DNA from 2 places in the Variovorax sp. 278MFTsu5.1 genome. Region 1 is predicted to be linked to the other one. Evidence: predicted binding sites of a transcription regulator. Region 1 holds the regulator's gene; the other holds the start of a gene.
What was found. The regulator HrcA, encoded in region 1, represses chaperone genes, less so after heat shock. The targets are predictions, from matches to a motif close to TTAGCACTCNNNNNNNNNGAGTGCTAA.

Region 1 (6,016 bases):
GCCAAGGCCCGCGGGCGCCGGCGAGACCTGATCCAGAAAGTGCAGAAGGAGGTCGAGGCCGCCTTTTCCGCCGCCGGGATGACGCTGCGGATCGCCGGCCGCGAGAAAACGCTCTATTCCATCTACCGCAAGATGGAAGAAAAGCACCTGAGCTTCGCCCAGGTGACCGACATCTACGGCTTCCGCCTGATCGTGCCGAACGTGATCGCCTGCTACACCGGGCTCGGCATCCTGCACCAGATGTACAAGCCCCTGCCGGGCAAGTTCAAGGACCACATCGCGATCGCCAAGCTCAACGGCTACCAGTCGCTGCACACCACGCTCGTGGGGCCGGCCGGCGTGAGCGTCGAGTTCCAGCTGCGCACCGAGGCCATGCACGTGGTGGCCGAATCGGGCGTGGCCGCCCACTGGCTCTACAAGGCGGCCGAGCCGAATGCGGCCAGCAACGACCGGCTGGGCACCAAGTGGCTGCAGTCGCTGCTCGACATCCAGGACGAGACGCGCGACGCGGCCGAGTTCTGGGACCATGTCAAGGTCGACCTGTTTCCCGACGCGGTCTACGTCTTCACGCCCAAGAGCCAGATCATGGCGCTGCCGCGCGGGGCGACGGTGGTCGATTTCGCCTACGCCATCCACTCCAACATCGGCGACCACACCTCGGCCGCGCGCATCAACGGCGACCAGGTGCCCCTGCGCACCGAGCTCAAGAACGGCGACGTGGTCGAAGTGATCACCGCGCCGGTTTCCACGCCCAATCCGGCCTGGCTGGGCTTCGTGCGCACCGGCCGCGCGCGCTCGAAGATCCGCCACTACCTGAAGACGCTGGCGCATGCCGAGTCCGAAGGGCTGGGTGAAAAGCTGCTCGCTCAGGCGCTGCGCGCCGAGGGGCTGAGCAAGCTGCCCGAGGAAGACGAAGAGCACCAGGCGCTGTGGGAGAAGCTGCTGCGCTTCACCGGCAACCGCACGCGCTCCGAGTTGCTGACCGATATCGGCCTGGGCAAGCGCATTGCAAGCATCGTCGCCAAGCGGCTGGTAGCGATGCTGACCGAACTGGGCGAGCGGCCCGACGCGCTGCTGCTGAGCCGCGAGCGCTTCATCTCGCACGAAACGGTGTCGCAGGGCGCGGTCACGCTGGACGGCAGCGAGAACTCGTCGGTGCGCTTTGCGCTGTGCTGCAGGCCGATTCCCGGCGACTCGATCGTCGGGTATCTCGGCCATGGCGAAGGCCTGGTGGTGCACACGGAAGAATGCGGCGTCGGCCAGCGGCTGCGCCACAAGGACAGCGAACGCTTCTTCGCCGTCGAGTGGGCGGACGAGCCCACGCGTGCGTTCGAGACCGGGGTTGTCATCACCGTGCGCAACGACAAGGGCGTGCTGGCGCGCGTCGCGGCGACGCTGGCCGATGCGGAAGCCGACATCACGCACGTGGAAATGGCCGACGAGACTCCGCAGGATTCGACGGATCTGCGCTTCGTGATCGCGGTGCGCGACCGTGCGCATCTGGATGCGGTGCTGCGGGCGGCGCGGCGCACGGCATCGGTGCTGACCGCTTCCAGGACGATTCCCGCGCCCTGACCCGATGGCCCTGCCGGGCCGGGCTACGAAGCTCCGGCCGGGCGCGGCGCCGGGTAGCTCACGGACAGGATTTCGACATCGTGCGCCCCGCCGGGCGTCACCAGCTTCACGACATCGCCTTCGCGCGACTTCAGCAGGGCCCGGGCGATCGGCGAGATCCAGCTGACCTGCGACTTCGCGCTTTCCGCTTCGTCGATGCCGAGGATCGTCACGCTGCGTTCATCGCCGGTCTCGTCGGCATAGAGGACGGTGGCGCCGAAGAAGACCTGATCGCGGCCATGGTGCACCGACGGATCGGTGACCTCCGCGATTTCGAGCCGCTTGGTGAGGAAGCGGATGCGCCGGTCGATCTCGCGCAGGCGCTTCTTGCCGTAGAGGTAGTCGCCGTTCTCCGAGCGGTCGCCGTTCTTGGCGGCCCAATGGACGGTCTCGACGATCTTCGGGCGCTCCTCGTCCATCAGTTGCAGCAGTTCGTCGCGCAGGCGCGCGTAGCCTTCGGGGGTGATGTAGTTCTTGCCGCCCGCAGGAAGCGGAGGCGAGGCACCGCCGGCGCCGTCGTCGTCGTCTGCGTCGGAATCCGTTTCCTTGGTGAATGCCTTGTTCACGCCAAACCTCCAAAAGAAAAAAGCCCGCAACTCGCGTTGCGGGCTTTCTTTATAGTGGTGCGGCTGGCAGGAATCGAACCCACGACCCCTTGGTTCGTAGCCAAGTACTCTATCCAGCTGAGCTACAGCCGCACAGCTTGCGATTATAGCCCGCTTTAATGGCCATTCCCGAACTATTCGGGTTAATTGGAGCGAAAGACTGAAAAAGAAAAATGCCCGGAAGACGAATCTTCCGGGCATTTTCAAGATGGTGCGGCTGGCAGGAATCGAACCCACGACCCCTTGGTTCGTAGCCAAGTACTCTATCCAGCTGAGCTACAGCCGCGAAGCTTTCGATTATAGCCTGATTTTTGGCTGCTCCCCGAAAGCATGGCAAGACGTTGCAATATCGAATCGCCGAAGGGAGGGTGGTAGGCCGTGCTGGGCTTGAACCAGCGACCAACGGATTATGAGTCCGCTGCTCTAACCAACTGAGCTAACGGCCCACGCGGCACGATTCTATTCGCGCAACCGGGCCTACTTGCGATGGCTCAGCGCATTGGTCACCAAGCGCGACGTGATGTCGACGATCTGGATCATGCGCTCATACGGCATGCGAGTCGGTCCGATTACGCCGAGCGTACCCACGACTTCCCCGTCGACCTCGTAGTTGGCGCTGACGATGGAGAGCTCCTCGAACGGCACCACCTGGCTCTCGCCGCCAATGAAGATGCGCACGCCCTCGGCCTTGCTGGATACGTCGAGCAGCCGCATCAGCTGGGCCTTCTGCTCGAAGAGTTCGAAGGCGCGGCGCAGTTGCCCCATGTCGCTGGAGAAATCGCTCACCGCCAGCAGGTTGCGCTCACCGGAAATGACGACGTCGTCCTCCTGCGCCTCGGTCAGCACTTCCGAGCTGACCTGCACTGCCGCCTGCATCAGGGTGGCGATCTCGCCGCGCAGCTTTTCTATCTCGGACTGCAGCCGGTCGCGCACCTGCTCGATGGTCAGCCCCGCATAGTTCGCGTTGATGTAGTTCGAGGCCTCGACCAGCTGCGACTGCGAGTAGTCGGCCTCCGGAAAGATCACCCTGTTCTGCACGTCGCCGTCGGGCGAGACGATGATCACCAGCAGTCGCTTCTCCGACAGCCGCAGGAACTCGATCTGCTTGAACACCGACGCACGCCGCGGCGCCATCACCACGCCCACGAACTGCGACATGTTCGACAGCAGGTGCGCCGCATTGGCGATCACCTTCTGCGGCTGGTCGGGCGCGAGGCTGGGCGCGGTCATCTGCTCGCGCTGTGCCGTAAGCATGGTGTCGACGAAGAGGCGATAGCCGCGGTGCGTGGGAATGCGTCCGGCCGAGGTGTGCGGGCTGGCGATCAGCCCCAGCGCCTCCAGGTCGGACATGACGTTGCGGATGGTCGCCGGCGACAGATCGAGCCCCGAGGAGCGCGACAGCGTACGCGACCCGACGGGCTGCCCATCGGCTATGTAGCGCTCGACGAGCGTCTTGAGCAGCAACTTGGCACGGTCGTCCAGCATTGCAAGATTTTAGTGTTGTAATTTGTGAGATATGACCTCACGCTTTCGTCACGTCGCCCTGATCGGCAAATACCAGGCTTCCGGCGCCCGGGCGCAGGCGGATGCGCGCGACAGCGTCATGGAAGGCATCGGAGCCTTTCTGGAATCGCAGGGTTGCACGGTCTATGTCGAGCGGCCGACGTGCGAGGAAGCCGATGCCGGCGCCCCCGCCCATCCGCGCTACGCCGCCCTCACCGTCGAGGAAATCGGCCAGCGCTGCGACCTCGGCCTGGTGGTCGGCGGCGACGGCACCATGCTGGGCATCGGCCGGCAGCTCGCGAGCTACGGCATTCCGCTGATCGGCATCAACCGCGGCCGGCTGGGCTTCATCACCGACATCCCGCTCGACAACTACCAGGCCACGCTGATTCCGATGCTGGCCGGCGAGTACGAGGAAGACCACCGCAGCCTGATGCAGGCCAAGGTCGTGCGCGACGGCGCCTCGGTGTTCGATGCCTTCGCCATGAACGACGTGGTCGTCAACCGCGGCGCCACCTCCGGAATGGTCGAGCTGCGCGTGTCGGTGGGCCGCCATTTCGTGGCCAACCAGCGCGCCGACGGCCTGATCATCGCCACGCCGACGGGCTCGACCGCCTACGCGCTATCGGCCGGCGGCCCGCTGCTGCACCCCGCGGTCCCGGGCTGGGTGCTGGTACCGATCGCGCCGCACACGCTTTCCAACCGGCCCGTGCTGCTGCCCGATGCCGACGAGATCGTCATCGAGCTGGTCGGCGGGCGCGACGCCAGCGCCAATTTCGATATGCAGTCGCTCGCCTCGCTCGCCATCGGCGACCGCGTGGTGGTGCGCCGCTCCGATTTCCGCGTGCGCTTCCTGCACCCGCGCGGCTGGAGCTATTTCGACACGCTGCGCAAGAAACTTCATTGGAACGAGGGAGGCTCCTGAATGAAGCACCCCCCCAGGCTGCGCGCACTTCGTGTCGCTTCGCCAACCCTCTTGCAGGGGGCAACACCGGCGGCCCGGCAAAGCCGGTTCCGCGGTGTTTCACAGCTCGAACCCTACAAATTCGCACAACGCCCCCTGCCCGGAACCTGGAGGAACAACTGAGATGGCATTGCGACGCATCGCACTGCGCGACTTCGTGATCGTGCGATCACTCGAACTCGACCTGTCCGGCGGCTTCACCGTGCTGACCGGTGAAACAGGCGCGGGCAAATCCATCCTGATCGACGCGCTGCAACTGGCGCTAGGCAACCGGGCCGATGCCGGCGCGGTGCGCGAAGGCGCCGAGCGCCTGGACGTGAGCGCCGAATTCGACGCCGACCCGGCCCTGGACAGCTGGCTCGACGAAGGCGGCTTCGAGCGCGGTGACGCACTGCTGCTGCGCCGCACCGTCGACCTGCAGGGCCGCAGCCGAGGCTGGATCAACGGCAGCCCCGCCACCGCCACGCAACTGCGCGAACTGGGTGATCGCCTGCTCGACATCCACGGCCAGCACGCCTGGCAGAGCCTGACGCGGCCCGAGGCGGTGCGCGGCCTGCTCGACGCCTACGCGGGCGCGCGCACCGACGCGCTGGACGCCGCATGGCAGGCCTGGCGGCAGGCGCTCTCTACGCTCGAACACGCCCGCTCGGCGCAGGACTCGCTGCAGCGCGAACGCGAGCGGCTGCAATGGCAGATTTCCGAAGTCGCCAAGCTCGCGCCGGGCGTCGACGAGTGGGAAGAACTGTCGACCAACCACTCGCGCATCTCCAACGCGCAGGCGCTGATCGACGCGGCCCAGGGCGCCAGCCAGGCGCTGGAAGACGACGACAACGGCGCCCTCTCCGCGCTGCAGCGCGCGGCCACGCTGCTGCAGAACTGCGAGCACATCGAGCCCGAGTTCCGCGCGCTGGGCGAAGTGCTCGCCTCGTGCGTGGCCCAGGCCTCCGACGCCGCTCACACGCTGCACGGCTACCTGCGCGATGCCGACACCGATCCGCAGAGCCTCGCCGAGCTCGACGAGCGCATGGGCCTGTGGATGTCGCTCGCGCGCCGCTACAAGCGCCCGCCGGCCGAGCTGCCGGCGCTGCTGGCCGGCTGGCAGGCCGAGTTGCAGGCGCTCGACGCGCAAAGCGATCTCGAAGGCCTGGAGCGTACCGAAGAGGCCGCGCAGCAGGCCTACATGAAGGAAGCCAAGGCGCTGGGCAAGATCCGCAAGCAGGCGGCACCCCGCCTCTCGCAGGCCGTCACCGACGCGATGCAGGGCCTGGGCATGCAGGGCGGGCGCTTCGAGGTCGAGCTGCAGCCGCTCGCGCAGCCGGGCCGCGCCGGC
Region 2 (6,016 bases), 2.6 Mb from region 1:
CAGGGCTTCGTGTCGCTAGGCACGTCGGGCGTGGTGTTCGTGTCGACCGACCGCTTCCTGCCGAACCCCGCGCAGGCGATGCACGCCTTCTGCCATGCGCTGCCGAAGCGCTGGCACCAGATGTCGGTGATGCTCTCGGCCGCCAGCGCGGTGAGCTGGGCCGCCAAGACTTTCAGGTTCGCCGACGAGGCGGCGCTGCTCGAAGCTGCCGCAAGCGTTGCGCCGGCGCAGCGCGAACGCTGCCCGCTGTTCCTTCCGTACCTGTCGGGCGAGCGCTCGCCGCACAACAACCCCAACGCGCAGGGCGTGCTCTTCGGGCTCACGCATGCGCACGGGCCGGCGGAGATCGCCTATGCGGTGGTCGAGGGCGTGAGCTTCGGACTGCGCGACGGCTTCGACACCCTGCGGCTGCCGGAAGACATGCCGATGCGCGAGATGGCGCTGGTCGGCGGCGGCGCCCGCAGCGTGTGGTGGGGGCAGTTGCTGGCCGACATCTTCGGCGTGACGCTAACGCTCTATGCAGGCAGCGAGACGGGCGGGGCGCTAGGAGCGGCGCGGCTGGCGTGGCTGGCCGATGGCGGCTCGGTGGCGGAGGTTTGCACGCTGCCGCCGGTGAAGCAGCAGTTGGTGCCCTCGATCGAGAGTGCCGATGTCCGCAGGACAAGGCACGCGCGCTTCCAGGCGCTGTACAAGTCACTGCGAGACCAGTTTCAGTAAACCGCACGATTGCCACGACCATGAAAAAAGCCCGTCGGAGACGGGCTTTTTTCATTTCGCGGGACACCGCGGATCCGGCTTAGCCGGTCCGCAGGTGTCGCCCCCGGTAGGGGGTAGGCGTAGCGGACACGAAGTGCCGCGCAGCCTGGGGGCGAGCAATTACATGCCCATGCCGCCCATGCCACCCATGCCGCCCATGTCGGGCATGCCGCCGGCCGCAGGAGCGTCGTCCTTCGGAGCGTCAGCCACCATAGCTTCGGTCGTCAGCAGCAGCGAGGACACCGAAGCGGCGTTCTGCAGTGCGGTGCGGGTGACCTTCGTCGGGTCCAGGATGCCCAGCTCGAGCATGTCGCCGTACGTGTCGTTGGCGGCATTGAAGCCGTAGTTGCCCTTGCCGGCCAGAACCGCGTTCACCACCACCGAGGCTTCGCCACCGGCGTTGTTCACGATTTCGCGCAGGGGAGCTTCGATGGCCTTCAGCACCAGCTTGATGCCGGCGTCCTGGTCGGCGTTGTCGCCCTTGACCTTGTCGCCCACGGCTTGCTTGGCACGCAGCAGAGCCACGCCGCCGCCGGCAACCACGCCTTCTTCCACTGCAGCGCGGGTGGCGTGCAGGGCGTCTTCGACGCGAGCCTTCTTTTCCTTCATTTCGACTTCGGTGGCAGCGCCGACCTTGATCACGGCAACACCGCCGGCCAGCTTGGCCACGCGCTCTTGCAGCTTCTCACGGTCGTAGTCGCTGGTGGCTTCCTCGATCTGCACGCGGATCTGCTTCACGCGGGCTTCGATGTCCGGAGCAGCGCCCGAGCCGTCGATGATGATCGTGTTTTCCTTGCCCACTTCGATGCGCTTGGCCTGGCCCAGGTCGGCCAGGGTCACCTTCTCGAGGGTCAGGCCCACTTCTTCGGCGATGACCTTGCCGCCCGTCAGGATGGCGATGTCTTCCAGCATGGCCTTGCGGCGGTCGCCGAAGCCAGGAGCCTTGACGGCCACGACCTTCAGGATGCCGCGGATGGTGTTCACCACCAGCGTAGCCAGGGCTTCGCCTTCGACTTCTTCAGCGATGATCAGCAGCGGACGGCCGGCCTTGGCAACTTGCTCCAGCGTGGGCAGCAGGTCGCGGATGTTGCTGATCTTCTTGTCGAACAGCAGGACGAACGGGTTGTCCAGGATCGCCGATTGCTTCTCGGGGTTGTTGATGAAGTAGGGCGACAGGTAGCCGCGGTCGAACTGCATGCCTTCGACGACGTCCAGTTCGCTGTCCAGCGACTTGCCGTCTTCCACGGTGATCACGCCTTCCTTGCCGACCTTGTCCATCGCGTCGGCGATGATCTTGCCGATGGTTTCGTCGCTGTTGGCCGAGATCGAGCCGACCTGGGCGATTTCCTTCGACGTGGTGGTGGGCTTGGAAGCCTTCTTCAGCTCTTCGACCAGGGCAGCCACTGCCTTGTCGATGCCGCGCTTCAGGTCCATCGGATTGATGCCGGCGGCCACGTACTTGAAGCCTTCGCGAACGATGGCTTGAGCCAGCACGGTCGCGGTGGTGGTGCCGTCACCGGCGTTGTCGCTGGTCTTGGAGGCCACTTCCTTCACGAGCTGGGCGCCCATGTTCTGGAGCTTGTCCTTCAGTTCGATTTCCTTGGCGACCGACACGCCGTCCTTCGTGACGGTGGGGGCGCCGAACGAGCGCTCGAGCACCACGTTGCGGCCCTTGGGGCCCAGGGTCACCTTGACTGCGTTGGCCAGGATGTTCACACCCTCGACCATGCGTGCGCGGGCTTCGCCGCCGAAGACTACGTCTTTTGCTGCCATGTCTAATTACTCCGAATGGGGATCTGTTGAATTACTTCTCGACGACCGCGAACAGGTCGTCTTCCTTCATGACGAGCAGCTCGTCGCCGCCGACCTTGACGGTCTGGCCGCTGTACTTGCCGAACAGGACGCGGTCGCCGACCTTCACGGTCAGAGCTGCCAGTTCGCCCTTGTCGTTGCGCTTGCCCGGGCCCACGGCCAGGACTTCACCCTGATCGGGCTTCTCGGCGGCTGCGTCGGGAATCACGATGCCCGATGCGGTCTTGGTTTCGCTGTCAACACGCTTGACGATCACGCGATCGGCCAAAGGACGAAGTTTCATTGCATCTCCTGGATGTATGGATAAGAAACGGGTTTGTGGTCGGGCGCCGGACCGGAGGCCGGCAGCCCATCAGCTGGAAGCGAGGGTTGTTAGCACTCGTCAGCAGCGAGTGCTAATCATAAGGGCAATCGATGACGTTTCAAGGCTGGGCGGCCGCTGGCGCCAGTTCCGCAGTCAGGAAATCCGAAATCGCACGGCCGTGCTCTTTCTGTCGCCGATGCGGCAGGAGGTGGCTTCCGGAGGCGCGGGAGGGGCAGGTTTCCAGATCTCTCGCGTGTTGGCCAGGCAGGGAACCGGGGCCATCAGTCGATGCACGGATCGATGATTCAGGCCCGACGCCGCTGCTCGCCAGGCCGGCAAGTCGCTCTTCGGGGCCAGGCAAGTGATGAGGCACGCGGGACGGCGCTCATGAGGCTGCTAATGGATTAGATCAATCAACGGCCCCGGCCCTATAAATCCCGGTTTTTCACCCGGCCTTGGGGCCGATGCCGAACTTGGCGGATCGAGCCGGTTTCCATGATTTTGCATTTGATTTTACGCAGGGCCGATGGCTCGCGCGGGCTGCGGGGAACGATGAGTTCGAGAAACGAGGCCCATCGGAGCCCGCCACCGAAAGACCCGCTCGCATGACCGCTTCCCATCGCTGCGATGCGATCGCGGTCGTCGACGACGACCCGCGCCTGCGGCAACTGGTCGGCGGCTATCTCTCCCAGGAGGGCTACGAGGTGTTCGAGGCCGAGAACGGCAGTGCGCTTTCGTCGATCCTGCAGCGCCGCGCCATCGACCTCATCGTGCTCGACGTGCTGCTGCCGGGCGAGGACGGCTTCTCGGTCTGCAGGCGCCTGCGCGCCACGGGCACGCGCACGCCGATCATCATGCTCAGCGCGAAGGCCGAGGACGCCGACAGGATCGCGGGCCTGACGATGGGCGCTGACGACTATGTCTGCAAGCCCTGCAATCCCCGGGAACTGCGTGCCCGCATTCAGGCGATCCTGCGGCGCAGCCCTCCGAAGGAGGAGCCGGGCGGACCTTCGATCGCGAACGAGGTCGTGCGTTTCGGGCCTTTCGAATTCAACATGGGCACGCGCACGCTTCGCAGGGACGGGCGCATTCTCGGCATCACCACCGTTCAGATCGCGATTCTCAAGGTGCTCGTGCGGCACACGGGCCAGCCGATGTCGCGGGAAAAGCTCGCGCAGGTGGCGCGCGGGCGCGAACTCGGCGCCTTCGACCGCAGCCTGGACGTGCAGGTCTCCCGGTTGCGCAAGCTGCTGGAGGACGGGGCGTTTTCCTATATCCAGACGGTATGGGGCGTGGGCTACATGTTCGAGCCCAGCGGCAAGGATGGCGGCATCCGGTATCCGTCAGGGCCCGGCCACGCGGCCTCCTGGTAGCTCCGGGCTGCCTCGGCGCCGCTCAGAGCCTGGACAGCGGCACCTGAAGATCGGCAAGCTGCTCCGGCGTGACCTCGGTGCCGCGCTCGATGAGCCTTCGCGCAAACCGCAGATCGCGCGCCGCGTTCGGCCCCAGCGCGGCGGCGACCTTGCCGCCATCCAGAAAGAACACGACGAAGCTGTCGCTCTCCATGTCGCCGCGCACCACGGCGCGATGCCCCGGCGCCGGCATGCCGAATATCTGGAGGTTGATGCCGTACTGGTCGGACCAGAACCACGGAAGCGGCTGGTGATCGACCGCGATGCCCAGTGCGGAGCGCGCGGCCGCGATGCCCTGCTCCTGCGCGTTCTGCCACGACTCCAGCCGCATCCGCCGGCCGGCGCGCTCGCAGTGCCAGACGGCGACGTCGCCGGCGGCGAGGATGTCCGGGTCGGAGCTGCGGCATTGCGAGTCGACCACGATGCCGCCTTCGCACTGCAGGCCGGCCTCGCGCGCGAGCTCGTCGTTCGCGATCAGGCCGATGCCGGCCAGCACCACGTCGCATGCCAGCGTGCGTCCGTCGACGAGCGTGGCGATCAGGCCGTTGCCGTCCGCGCCTTGCGCCAGGCGCTCGATGCCCATGCCCAGTTCGACATGAACGCCGTGCGAGGCGTGGAGCCGAAGCAGGTAGCCGGAGATCTCCGGCGCAACGGTGCGCTCGCAGAGGCGCTGCATCGCTTCCACGACCGTGACCTCCAGCCCCTTCCTGCGGGCGGTCGAGGCCACTTCGAGCCCGATCCATCCGCCGCCGATGACCAGCAGCCGCCTGCCCGGCATGAGCGCGGCTCCCAGCGCCGCGGCATCGTCGAGGTTGCGCAGCGTGAAGACGCCGGGCAGCTCCGATCCGGGAATGCCCAGCCGCCGGGCACGGCCGCCGGGGCAGAGAATCAGTTTGTCGTAGCCGACGACGTCGCCGCCGCTCAGGTGCAGTCGCTTCGCCGCGCTGTCGATGCGCGTCGCGCTCACTCCCGGGCGCCAGTCCACGTTGAGCGCGTCGAAGGCTTCGGGCTTCTGCAGGCTGGTCGTCTCTGGAAGGGCTTCACCGGCGAGAACCGATTTCGACAGGGGAGGGCGCTCGTAGGGGCGATGCGCCTCGTCGCCGATCAGCACGATCCTGCCGCCGAAGCCTTCGCTGCGCAGTGTCTGCGCGGCCCATCCGCCGGCCTGGCCGGCGCCGACGATCGCGATCGTCTTTTCTTCAGCGCTCATGGTTCGTACCGTTGCAGATCAGCCCAGCGAAAGAAACACCCGCCCGCCCTCGATCTTCACGGGATAGGAGCGGATCGCTTCGGTCACAGGCGCGCAGGTGGGCTTGCCGTTGCGCACGTCGAACTTGCCCTGGTGCAGCGGGCACTCGATCTCGTGCCCTTCGAGAAAGCCTTCGCACAGGCGGGCATGCCCGTGCGTGCAGATGTTGTCGGTGGCGTAGACATTGCCTTCGACGCTGTAGAGCGCGACTTCATTGCCACCCACGAGGACGGCGATCACGTCGTCCGCCGGTACGTCGTCGACCGCGGCGGCGTCGGTCCATTGCAGCTCACTCATGGCGGTCCTCAGATCGGATAGATGACGGAGTTCGGGATCATTTCGCTGTCGTAGATGACCTGGCGCGAGGCGAATTTCAGGCCCTCCTCGGTGCGCACCACCACGTCGATGTAGCGGCCCACGCTGAAGACGCTCGAAAGCTCCGAGAGCTTGGTGCGGAAGACGGCGTAGTTGGCCTCCGACTCG

Region 2: a site for HrcA is predicted at 2,941-2,967, ahead of ABL844_RS06175 (co-chaperone GroES). Genes of this name have one in related genera too.

The regions. Positions count from the first base shown of each region.
Region 1 is NZ_CP157622.1:5,701,872-5,707,887, forward strand. It holds gene ABL844_RS26465 (RelA/SpoT family protein) at 1-1,575, shown strand, start outside; gene greB (transcription elongation factor GreB) at 1,599-2,180, opposite strand; tRNA gene ABL844_RS26475 (tRNA-Arg) at 2,236-2,312, opposite strand; tRNA gene ABL844_RS26480 (tRNA-Arg) at 2,429-2,505, opposite strand; tRNA gene ABL844_RS26485 (tRNA-Ile) at 2,589-2,665, opposite strand; gene hrcA (heat-inducible transcriptional repressor HrcA) at 2,697-3,704, opposite strand; gene ABL844_RS26495 (NAD kinase) at 3,736-4,647, shown strand; gene recN (DNA repair protein RecN) at 4,811-6,016, shown strand, end outside.
Region 2 is NZ_CP157622.1:1,417,369-1,423,384, forward strand. It holds gene xylB (xylulokinase) at 1-717, shown strand, start outside; gene groL (chaperonin GroEL) at 877-2,529, opposite strand; gene ABL844_RS06175 (co-chaperone GroES) at 2,561-2,851, opposite strand; gene ABL844_RS06180 (response regulator) at 3,478-4,245, shown strand; gene ABL844_RS06185 (NAD(P)/FAD-dependent oxidoreductase) at 4,268-5,494, opposite strand; gene ABL844_RS06190 (non-heme iron oxygenase ferredoxin subunit) at 5,513-5,830, opposite strand; gene ABL844_RS06195 (aromatic-ring-hydroxylating dioxygenase subunit beta) at 5,839-6,016, opposite strand, start outside.